4 regions of the Streptomyces sp. NPDC046887 genome follow, and region 3 is predicted to be linked to each of the others. Evidence: riboswitches for the same ligand, from Rfam matches in the RefSeq annotation. Region 3 holds a riboswitch; each other region holds the start of a gene.

Region 1 (2,173 bases), on a different contig from region 3:
GGGTCCCCGACGCCCTCGGTGAAACTGTCACCGATCGCCGCGTACGACCCGCATACGTCACGTTCACTGAAGGTCGAATGGTCTGCCACGGCAGGTCATCCTTCTACGCGGGATGTGACCTACGCGACCGTAAGGAGGGGTTGACGGGGCGTGATGTTTGCCACCGGTCAATTTTCCCCCAAGCGCGGAATAAGCGGGGTGCGGAAAAACGGGGCGGAATTGCGGGGGGGGTGGAGGCAGTGGACGCGCCTCCGCCCGGCACCGTGTGCGGGTGCCGGGCGGAGGCGGCGGCGGAGAGGCCGAGAGGGATCAGATGCCGACGCCGTGGCTGCGGAGGTAGGCCAGCGGGTCGATGTCCGAGCCGTAGCTGGGGCTGGTGCGGATCTCGAAGTGCAGGTGCGGGCCGGTGACGTTGCCGGTGGCGCCCGACAGGCCGATCTGCTGGCCGGCGCTCACGGTCTGGCCGGCGGACACCCCGAGGGAGGAGAGGTGGGCGTACTGCGAGTAGTTGCCGTCCTCGTGCTTGATGACGATCTCGTTGCCGTACGCGCCGCCCGACTGGGCGGAGACCACGGTGCCCGGGCCGACCGCCTTGATCGGGGTGCCGGTGGAGGCGGCGAAGTCGACGCCGGTGTGGTAGCCGGAGGACCACATGGAGCCGGACTGGTGGTACGGGGTGCCGATGCCGCCGTCGACCGGGGCGACGAAGCCCGAGCCGCTGGTCGAGGCGGAGGAGGCGGGCGCCTCGGCGGCAGGGGCCTCGGGCTTGGGGGCCTCGGAGCGGGCGGTGCTCCGGGAGGCGCGGTCCGCGTCGGCCTTCGGCTTGGCCGGAGCCGCCTCGGCTCCACCGGACTTGGCGCCGAGGGTCAGCTTCATGCCCGGGATGATCAGCGCCGGGTCCTCGCCGACGACCTTCCGGTTGTCCTCGTACAGCTTCTGCCAGCCGCCCTTGACGTTCTTGTTGTGGGCGATCTTGGCGAGGTAGTCGCCGGCGACCACGGTGTAGCTGCGGGGCGCGGCCTTCGCGGCGCTGTGCGCGGCCTGCTGCACGGCGGCGGTCTGGGCGGCGGCGGCCGGGGCGCTCTGCTCGGCGGCGTGGGCGCCGCTCGCGGCGAACAGCGGCAGCGCGATGGCGGCGCCACCGGTGCCGGCGGCGACGAAGCCGCGGGTGAGGGTGCTGGACTTGGGACGGCGGTGCTTACCCTTGCCGGGCATGGCGAATCCTCTCCGGCGCCTACGAGGTGAGCTGTCGGGTTCGGACTGGAGATGTCCGGCCGTGTACTGACACGGCTTCACCCCGAGCCGGGCCCCTCCCGGGGTTCGGCGTACTACCTGGGTCCCCCGCTCCTGCCACGCGTGGGTGAGTGTGAATTCCGGGCCGGTGGCAGGATTCGGCGGTCCGGCCGGATTGCCGTGAACTTAAGCGAGCGGAGTCGGCGCGAACAAGCCGCGGCTTTCCGGTGGGTATTCCTAGGGGTGCGAACGGAGCGGAATCGCGGTCACCCTGTGTGGATTACGGATCATGAGTTCCCGTCCCCAGCACGGCAATTGGGAGCCCTTGGCGGGCACGGACCGTCACGGTTATGACGCTGCTCACGCGCTCCGGCCCATTTACCCCACGACCAGGGCAGGTTGGCCCGGAACATAGCCAAACAAGCAATTCGGACAGATGCTCCCAGTCAGGGGCGAGTCGATACGGTCATGTCAGCCCCTGGGGCACCGGAGAACGCACTTCGCACCGACACAACGGGCCTTACGTGCATGGGTGCCGAAACGGACAAAGGGGTCGCCGATCCGGACCGGGGGCTCCCCGGGGCGCCGAGCCCGCGCGCGGCGGGTCCGCGCAGGTCCGGGGTCGTACGGCCCCTCCTGGTACGCCGTGACCGTGCCGTATCGTCGGAGCCGCGACCTCGTCGGCGGCCGGCGCCGACGGCAGACGCGGAGGAGACCTTCGTGACCCAGCAGCTGCCGCAGGCACCGTCCACCGAGCCCGAGCTGACCGGGGTCCGCAACTTCCGGGATGTCGGCGGGCTGCCCACGGTGGACGGCCGGCGGGTGCGGCAGGGCACGCTCTACCGCAGCGGCCACCTCGCACACGCCACCGGGGAGGACGCCGCCTTCCTCGCCACGCTGGGGCTGCACACCGTCTTCGACTTCCGCAACTCCGCCGACC
Region 2 (2,173 bases), on a different contig from region 3:
TTGCCTCGCGAGTCGAGGATTTCCCGGGCTACGACGACGTCGATGGACGGCACGAGCATCTCCTTCTGGGATGTGACGCAAGGGGTGACGCGTGGAGTGCAGGGCCGGTAGGGCCTTGCGGCAAGAGCCTAACCGCCCGGGGGTCCGCCGCCCGCCGACGCCCGCCCGCTGGGACGAAAAAGGGGTCATCCGATGGGATCACCGGGCAAACGGCCGCAGACCTACCAGCCGGTAGCCGTGTCCGGCCCCCCGGGGCCGGATATGGCGGACCCCGGCCCGGACGGATCCGGGCCGGGGTCGCCGTACGCCGCCGGTGTCCGCGAAAAGCACCGGCGGCGCGCCAGTGGCGGCCCCGAGGGGGCCGCGGGGCTCAGCTCAGGTGGAGCTGCTGGCCCGGGTAGATCAGGTCGGCGTCGTCGACGATGTCCTTGTTGAGGTCGAACAGCTTGCTCCAGCCGCCCTGGACCTTCTTCGCACCGGCGATGGTGGAGAGGGTGTCGCCCGTCTTCACCTTGTACTCGCCGTCGCCCTTCTCGACCTTCTTGCCGGTCGGGGTGGTGACCTTCTCGCCGGAGCCCGAGGCGGAGCCCGAGCCGGTGTCGGCCTTCGGGGCGGCCTGCGGCGCGGTGCGCTGCTGGCTGCGGGTGGTGGGCTGCTCGGCCTTGCGCTCCTGCTGCTGCGGCTGGGCCTGGGGCTGGGCCTGCTGCTGCGGGGCGGACTCCTCGCCGCCGCCGCTCTGCGCGGACGCGCCGGACAGGTCCACGCCGCAGCTCGGCCAGGCACCCTTGCCCTGGCTGGCGAGCACCTTCTCGGCGACCGCGATCTGCTGGGACTTCGAGGCCTGGTCGGCGGTGGGGGCGTAGCTGGTGCCGCCGTACGCGGCCCAGGTGGACGCCGAGAACTGCACACCGCCGTAGTAGCCGTTGCCGGTGTTGATGGACCAGTCGCCGCCGGACTCGCACTGGGCGACCTTGTCCCACTCGGCGGTGGTGGCGGCGGAGGCGGAGGTGGCGCCCAGCAGCGGGGCGGCCACGGCGGCACCGGTGATACCGGCGAACGCGGCGAAACGGACGGCCTTGGACGGGCGACGGTGCTTGGCCTTGCCGGAAAACAGCATGGGTCATCTCCTCACCGACGCCTGCGAGGTGAGCTGTCGGGTTCGGGCGAGTGAGTTGGCCCGGTCGCGCGGTGGCGACTTCACCCCAAGCCGGTCCGGTCGGTCGTACGGGACTCCTGACGAGTCCTCGCACGGCGGCCGTCCGCGGCACTTACCTTGGGTCCCCCGCTCCTGCCTTCGGCGCGTGAAGCGACGACTGTGCCCGACGGCCGGCGGCAGGATTCGGCGTTCCGGTCGGCGGGGCCCGCGGTGAGCGAGCGGTGACGACCGTAGACACAGACCTCGCCCGAGATCAAAAACGGACATCAAGGTCAATGCGCCCGTATCGCGGCGCCTGTGACGGGCGTTTGCGCTGGTAGCGGGCACAGTGGGCGTACCGGACGCACGAGGGGCGCCAGTTGGGCCAAAGAGACTCATGTCTCACTCGCGCCCCACCCGCCCAGAAATGGACAAACGGCCACGTAATCCCCTTGGGATCACCTGGCCGCAGGCCCGTTTCCGCCGCTGTCTGACTACTTCTGATCGTCCGTCAGCTGGAGGTCCTGACCGGGGAGGATGAGGTCGGGGTCGGTGCCGACGGTGTCCTTGTTGGCCTCGTAGAGGGCGGTCCAGCCGCCGTCCAGCTCCCGCTCCTGGGCGATGGCGGTGAGGTTGTCGCCGGGCTGGACGGTGTACGCGCCGGGGTCGGTGCCCACCGAGCCGCGCTCGGTCCCCTCGCCGCGCGAGGTGCGGGTCTCGCCCTCCCGCTCGCCCTCGGTGCCGTCGGCGGCGGTCTCCTCGTCGCCGGGCAGCCCCGGGCCGGTGGCGGCCGGCTGCTGGTCGCGTCCGGCCTCGTCGGCCGGGTCGGCGTCGGTGCTCGCGGACGGGTCGGCGGAGGGCTCGGTGGCCGGCTCCTCCTCGGGCGCGGGCTTGCCGCGGTGCTTCCCGGTGCCGGAGGCGGGCGCCTCGGTGTCCGCGGTGGTGGAGGCGGAGGCCCGGGCGTCGGCGGCGTCGGTCTTCTCCGGCGCCTCCGGCTCGATCTCGGGCCGGTCGGCGTCACGGGAGGCGGTGCCGGTG
Region 3 (2,173 bases):
GCTTCGGGCTGACCTTCTTCGCCGATCCGGCGGCCGGCTTCGGCAACATCGGGCGGGCGCTGCGCCCCGGCGGGCGGCTGGCCTTCGTCTGCCCGGCGGAGCCCGAGGCGAACGAGTGGCTGGCCGCCCTCACCTCGCTGAAGGACATCGTGCCCATGGGCGGCTTCGGGGCCGCGGGCAAGCCGGGGATGTTCTCCCTGGCCGATCCCGCCGCCATCCGGTCGGTGCTCGCCGCCGGCGGCTACGCCAACCCCGGTGTCCACCGGGTGGAGGCGTACGGGGAGTGGGGCGCCGACGCCGAGGAGGTGGCCGCGTTCATGCTGGGGATGGGGCCGGGGCGGCATCTGCTGTCGCAGGTGGGGCCCGAGGCGCGCGAGGAGGCGGGCCGGCGGCTGACCGGGGCGCTGCGCCGGTACGAGAAGGGGGACGGCCCGCTGCGACTGCGCTCCACCGCCTGGCTGGTCACGGCCGAGCGCCCGGAGTGAGACCCCCGTCAGCTCATGCCGGAAGGCCGGCCGCGCGGGGCGGCCGGCCTTCCGGCAGGTTCACGGCGGTGGCTCCCCGTACCGCCTGACACGGGGAGCCGCCTGCCATCGGCCTAGTAGGGGCCGTTGACGTTGTCGATGGAGCCGTAGCGGTCGGCCGCGTAGTTGCAGGCGGCGACGATGTTGGCGACCGGGTCGTAGCTGTCGGTCGAGGTGCCGGCCACGTGGTACGCCTGGAAGGTCGGGTCGATCACCTGGAGCAGGCCCTTGGACGGGGTGCCGTTGACGGCGTTGACGTCCCAGTTGTTGATGGCCAGCGGGTTGCCGGAGGACTCGCGCATGATGTTGCGGTGGATGCCCTCGTAGCTGCCGGGGATGCCGTTCTGCGCCATGACGTCCAGGGCCTCGCGGATCCAGCCGTCCAGGTTGTCGGCGTACGCCGTCTTGGCGGCGGCGGGCTTCGCGGCGGCCGGGGCGGCCTTGGCGACGGCCGGCACGGCCTCCGGCTTCGTCGCGGCGGCGGCCTGGGCGACGCTGAGCTTCAGGCCCGGGCGGATCAGCGAGGGGTCGGCGCCGACGGCGGCGCGGTTGGCCTCGTACAGGCTCTTCCAGCCGCCGGCCACCTCATGGGAGCGGGCGATCGTGGACAGGGTGTCGCCGAGGACCACGGAGTACGTGGCGGGGGCGGCCTTGGCGGCGGCGGGGGCGGCGGTCTTCGCCTGGACGACGGCCGCGGCCGGGGCGGCGGCGGGAGCGGCGTGGGCGGTGGCCGCGCCGATCACCGGCAGGGCGAGCGCGGCGCCACCGGTGCCGACCGCGAGAACGCGGCGGGCCAGGGCGCTGTTGCGGACACGGCGGTGCTTACCCATTGCGGGCATGGTGCTTTCCTCTCCGGCGCCTACGAGGTGAGCTGTCGGGTTCGGGCTGGAGTTGCCCGGCCGCGGAATTCCGCGACTTCACCCCAAGCCGTTCCGCGGCTGTGCGGTCCGGCGCTTACCTGGGTCCCCCGCTCCTGCCGTGCGTGTGGGTGAGTGGGTGCGTGTCCGGACGGCGGCAGGATTCGGCGTTCCACCCGGAATGAGCGTGACCGTAGGCGAGGGAATCGGGGCAGAACAAGCGCCGATCTACCGCCGCACGGCCGGTAGTCGGCGAATTCCGGGAATTGGATCTCCCCGCCTTTTCTGGCGGCCCGTCAAATGCGCTGCCGTATAAGCATTGGATCAATTTCGGAAATGCGCATGTCATTTCCGGGCGGTGATGGACATCACGGGTCCGCCCTCGGTGGGATAAGTCAGTCTATGTTTCCCTAACTTGACCCATAGGGATCTAAAGCCCCAAAGGTGCGCCAGCTGTCAAAAGGGACAGATCGGTGCGCCTGTCCCGGACGGCCCGCGGCTACCAGGCCAGGTCGTCCAGCAGGGCGTCCACCGGCTGCCGGTCACCGTCCGCCGGGGACTGCTCGGTCCACATGACCTTCCCCTGCGCGGTGTAGCGGGTGCCCCAGCGCTGGGCGAACTGCGACACCAGATACAGCCCGCGCCCGCCCTCGTCCGTGTCGGAGGCCCGCCGCAGATGCGGGGAGGTGCTGCTGCCGTCGGACACCTCGCAGGTCAGCCACCGCTCGTACAGCATCCGCACATGGATCGGCGCCGAGCCGTAGCGGATCGCGTTGGTGACCAGCTCGCTCA
Region 4 (2,173 bases), on a different contig from region 3:
TGCTGTTCTACACGGACGGCCTCTCCGAGGCGCGGGATCCGCAGGGGGTGTTCTACGACCCGGTGGCCCGGCTGCGGGGGCGGATCTTCCCGGGGCCGGACGCCATCCTCGACGCGCTCACGGACGACGTACGGCTGCACACGGCGGGCGGCGCGAGGGACGACCTGGCGCTGCTGGCGGTCGCGCGCCCCGCGGTGGGGCAGCCGCCCCGGCGCCGCACCATGCCGGTGGTGCCCTGAGCTTCCCGGAGGGGGTCGGGTATACGGAGGGTGATCACCATGGCCCCGTCCGTTTCTCCCGTGACAGGGATACGGAGAGGGCGCGGCGGGTACCCGGGGGCCGGTGGTGGATACATGCGCCGGTGAGGCTTCTGAGGGGTGGTCAACTCGACCCCGTATCAGCGCATCTGCCCAGGTCCGTCCCTCCTTCGGAGGCCGAACGATCGCATGGAGCGGCTTGGAATCCGAGCCCCGGGTCTATTAACGTTCGATAACGCAGCGCGGTCGTCCCAGCCGTCGGCAAGACGGCGCCGTGCGCGCGCCGAATTCCGCTCGGAAACCGGGGAACCACCACTTTGGGGTGAATCGGGCCGCTTGGCCCGTAGGAGACCTTCCTGCTCCGAACCCGTCAGCTAACCCGGTAGGCGCGAAGGAAGGAAAGGAGTGCGCCTCCGTGGCGTCCAACAGGCCTGCCCCCGAGACTTCTTACGGTCCGGGTGGCTCCCTTGGCATCACGGCCGCTCCGGCCGGTCCGTTCTCCTCCTCAGGCTTCCCGGGCGCCGCCCCGGCAAACGACCCGATCGGCCCGGAGGCCGCCTTCGGCCCGGATGGCTCGTTCGGCCCGGATGGCTCCGTGTTCGGCTCGGATGGCTCGTTCGGCCCGGACGGCTCCGCACTCGGTTCGGATGGCTCGTTCGAGGAGTGGAACCCGACCGAGGAGACCGTCCGCCCCGTGCGCGGTCGGCACCGGGTGGCCAAGCAGCGCGGCGGCCTGGCCCGTAGCTCCACCGTCCTCGGTGTGGGCGTCATCGCGGCGGTCGGCGCGGGCGGTATGGCCACCGCGCAGAGCAAGCCGCCGGTCTCCATCTCCCTGCCGGACGCCGTCGCCGACAAGCTCCCGGACGCCGCGTCCCTGCCCGGTATCGGCTCGCTGATATCCGGTGACGAGGAGTCGGGCGAGGAAGCGGGCGGTGCGGTCGCGGCCCCGGGGACGGCGGCCCTGGCCGGCACCGCCGACCGTGGCGGCGCCGCCGACGCCGGTGAGGCGCTGCGGGCCCGGATCCTCCAGCAGGCCGAGCAGGCCCAGGCGTCCGCCGACGCCGAAGCGCGGGCCGCCGCCGAGCGGAAGGCCGCCGAACAGGCCGCCACCGAGGCCGAGAAGCAGCGCGGTGCGGCGGACAAGGCCGCCGAGGCCGAGAAGGCGAAGAAGGAAGCGGCGGCGAAGAAGGCCGCCGAGGAGAAGGCGAAGGCCGAGGCCAGGGCCAAGGCGGCCGCAGAGGCCGAGGTCGAGGCGGAGCCGGAGAAGCCGGCTCCGGCGGAGAAGCCGGCCGAGGCGGCGGGCGACTGGTCGCTGCCCACCTCCTCGTACACCATCACCTCCACCTTCGGGCAGGCCGGCTCGATGTGGTCCTCCGGCTACCACACCGGTCTCGACCTGGCCGCGCCGACCGGCACGCCGGCCAAGGCGGTCCACGGCGCCACGGTCAAGTCGGCCGGCTGGTCGGGCTCCTACGGCTACCGCATCGTGCTGGAGCTGGCGGACGGCACCGAGGTCTGGTACTGCCATCTGTCTTCGATGACGGTCGCCGCCGGGCAGCAGGTCGGCGCCGGGGAGACCATCGGCCGGGTCGGCGCCACCGGCAATGTCACCGGGCCGCATCTGCACCTGGAGGTCCACACCCCGGGCGGCCAGGGCATCGACCCGCTCTCCTGGCTGCGCGGCAAGGGCCTCACGGTCTGACGGAGCGGCCACCCGGCCCCCGCCCGCCCCCGCTCCAGGGCGGAATAGCGCTCCGGGGGCGGAATACCGCTCCGGGGCGGAATAGGGCTCCGGCGGGGGCGTGTTCTGCCCTCCATGACCTCTCTCCGCAAGCTGGGCACGTCCGACCTGCTCGTCTTCCCGCTCGCCCTGGGCGGCAACGTCTTCGGCTGGACCGCCGACCGGGCGCAGTCCT

What was found. Region 3 has a riboswitch for cyclic di-AMP ahead of ABZ945_RS17165 (LysM peptidoglycan-binding domain-containing protein). Riboswitches for the same ligand answer to the same signal wherever they lie in the genome.
Region 1: linked by a shared signal. The riboswitch ahead of ABZ945_RS06940 (LysM peptidoglycan-binding domain-containing M23 family metallopeptidase) and the one ahead of ABZ945_RS17165 (LysM peptidoglycan-binding domain-containing protein) in region 3 are both predicted to bind cyclic di-AMP.
Region 2: linked by a shared signal. The riboswitch ahead of ABZ945_RS13655 (transglycosylase family protein) and the one ahead of ABZ945_RS17165 (LysM peptidoglycan-binding domain-containing protein) in region 3 are both predicted to bind cyclic di-AMP.
Region 4: linked by a shared signal. The riboswitch ahead of ABZ945_RS19380 (M23 family metallopeptidase) and the one ahead of ABZ945_RS17165 (LysM peptidoglycan-binding domain-containing protein) in region 3 are both predicted to bind cyclic di-AMP.

The regions. Positions count from the first base shown of each region.
Region 1 covers NZ_JBEYXH010000004.1:213,178-215,350, forward strand. Annotated here, with positions in the region: gene ABZ945_RS06935 (SGNH/GDSL hydrolase family protein) at 1-89, opposite strand, end outside; gene ABZ945_RS06940 (LysM peptidoglycan-binding domain-containing M23 family metallopeptidase) at 310-1,215, opposite strand; cyclic di-AMP (ydaO/yuaA leader) riboswitch at 1,219-1,373, opposite strand; gene ABZ945_RS06945 (tyrosine-protein phosphatase) at 1,954-2,173, shown strand, end outside.
Region 2 covers NZ_JBEYXH010000011.1:88,103-90,275, reverse strand. Annotated here, with positions in the region: gene eno (phosphopyruvate hydratase) at 1-53, opposite strand, end outside; gene ABZ945_RS13655 (transglycosylase family protein) at 371-1,117, opposite strand; cyclic di-AMP (ydaO/yuaA leader) riboswitch at 1,121-1,310, opposite strand; gene ABZ945_RS13650 (transglycosylase family protein) at 1,630-2,173, opposite strand, start outside.
Region 3 covers NZ_JBEYXH010000016.1:60,485-62,657, forward strand. Annotated here, with positions in the region: gene ABZ945_RS17160 (class I SAM-dependent methyltransferase) at 1-485, shown strand, start outside; gene ABZ945_RS17165 (LysM peptidoglycan-binding domain-containing protein) at 599-1,363, opposite strand; cyclic di-AMP (ydaO/yuaA leader) riboswitch at 1,366-1,561, opposite strand; gene ABZ945_RS17170 (SpoIIE family protein phosphatase) at 1,881-2,173, opposite strand, start outside.
Region 4 covers NZ_JBEYXH010000020.1:19,060-21,232, reverse strand. Annotated here, with positions in the region: gene ABZ945_RS19385 (PP2C family protein-serine/threonine phosphatase) at 1-239, shown strand, start outside; cyclic di-AMP (ydaO/yuaA leader) riboswitch at 529-660, shown strand; gene ABZ945_RS19380 (M23 family metallopeptidase) at 853-1,959, shown strand; gene ABZ945_RS19375 (aldo/keto reductase) at 2,074-2,173, shown strand, end outside.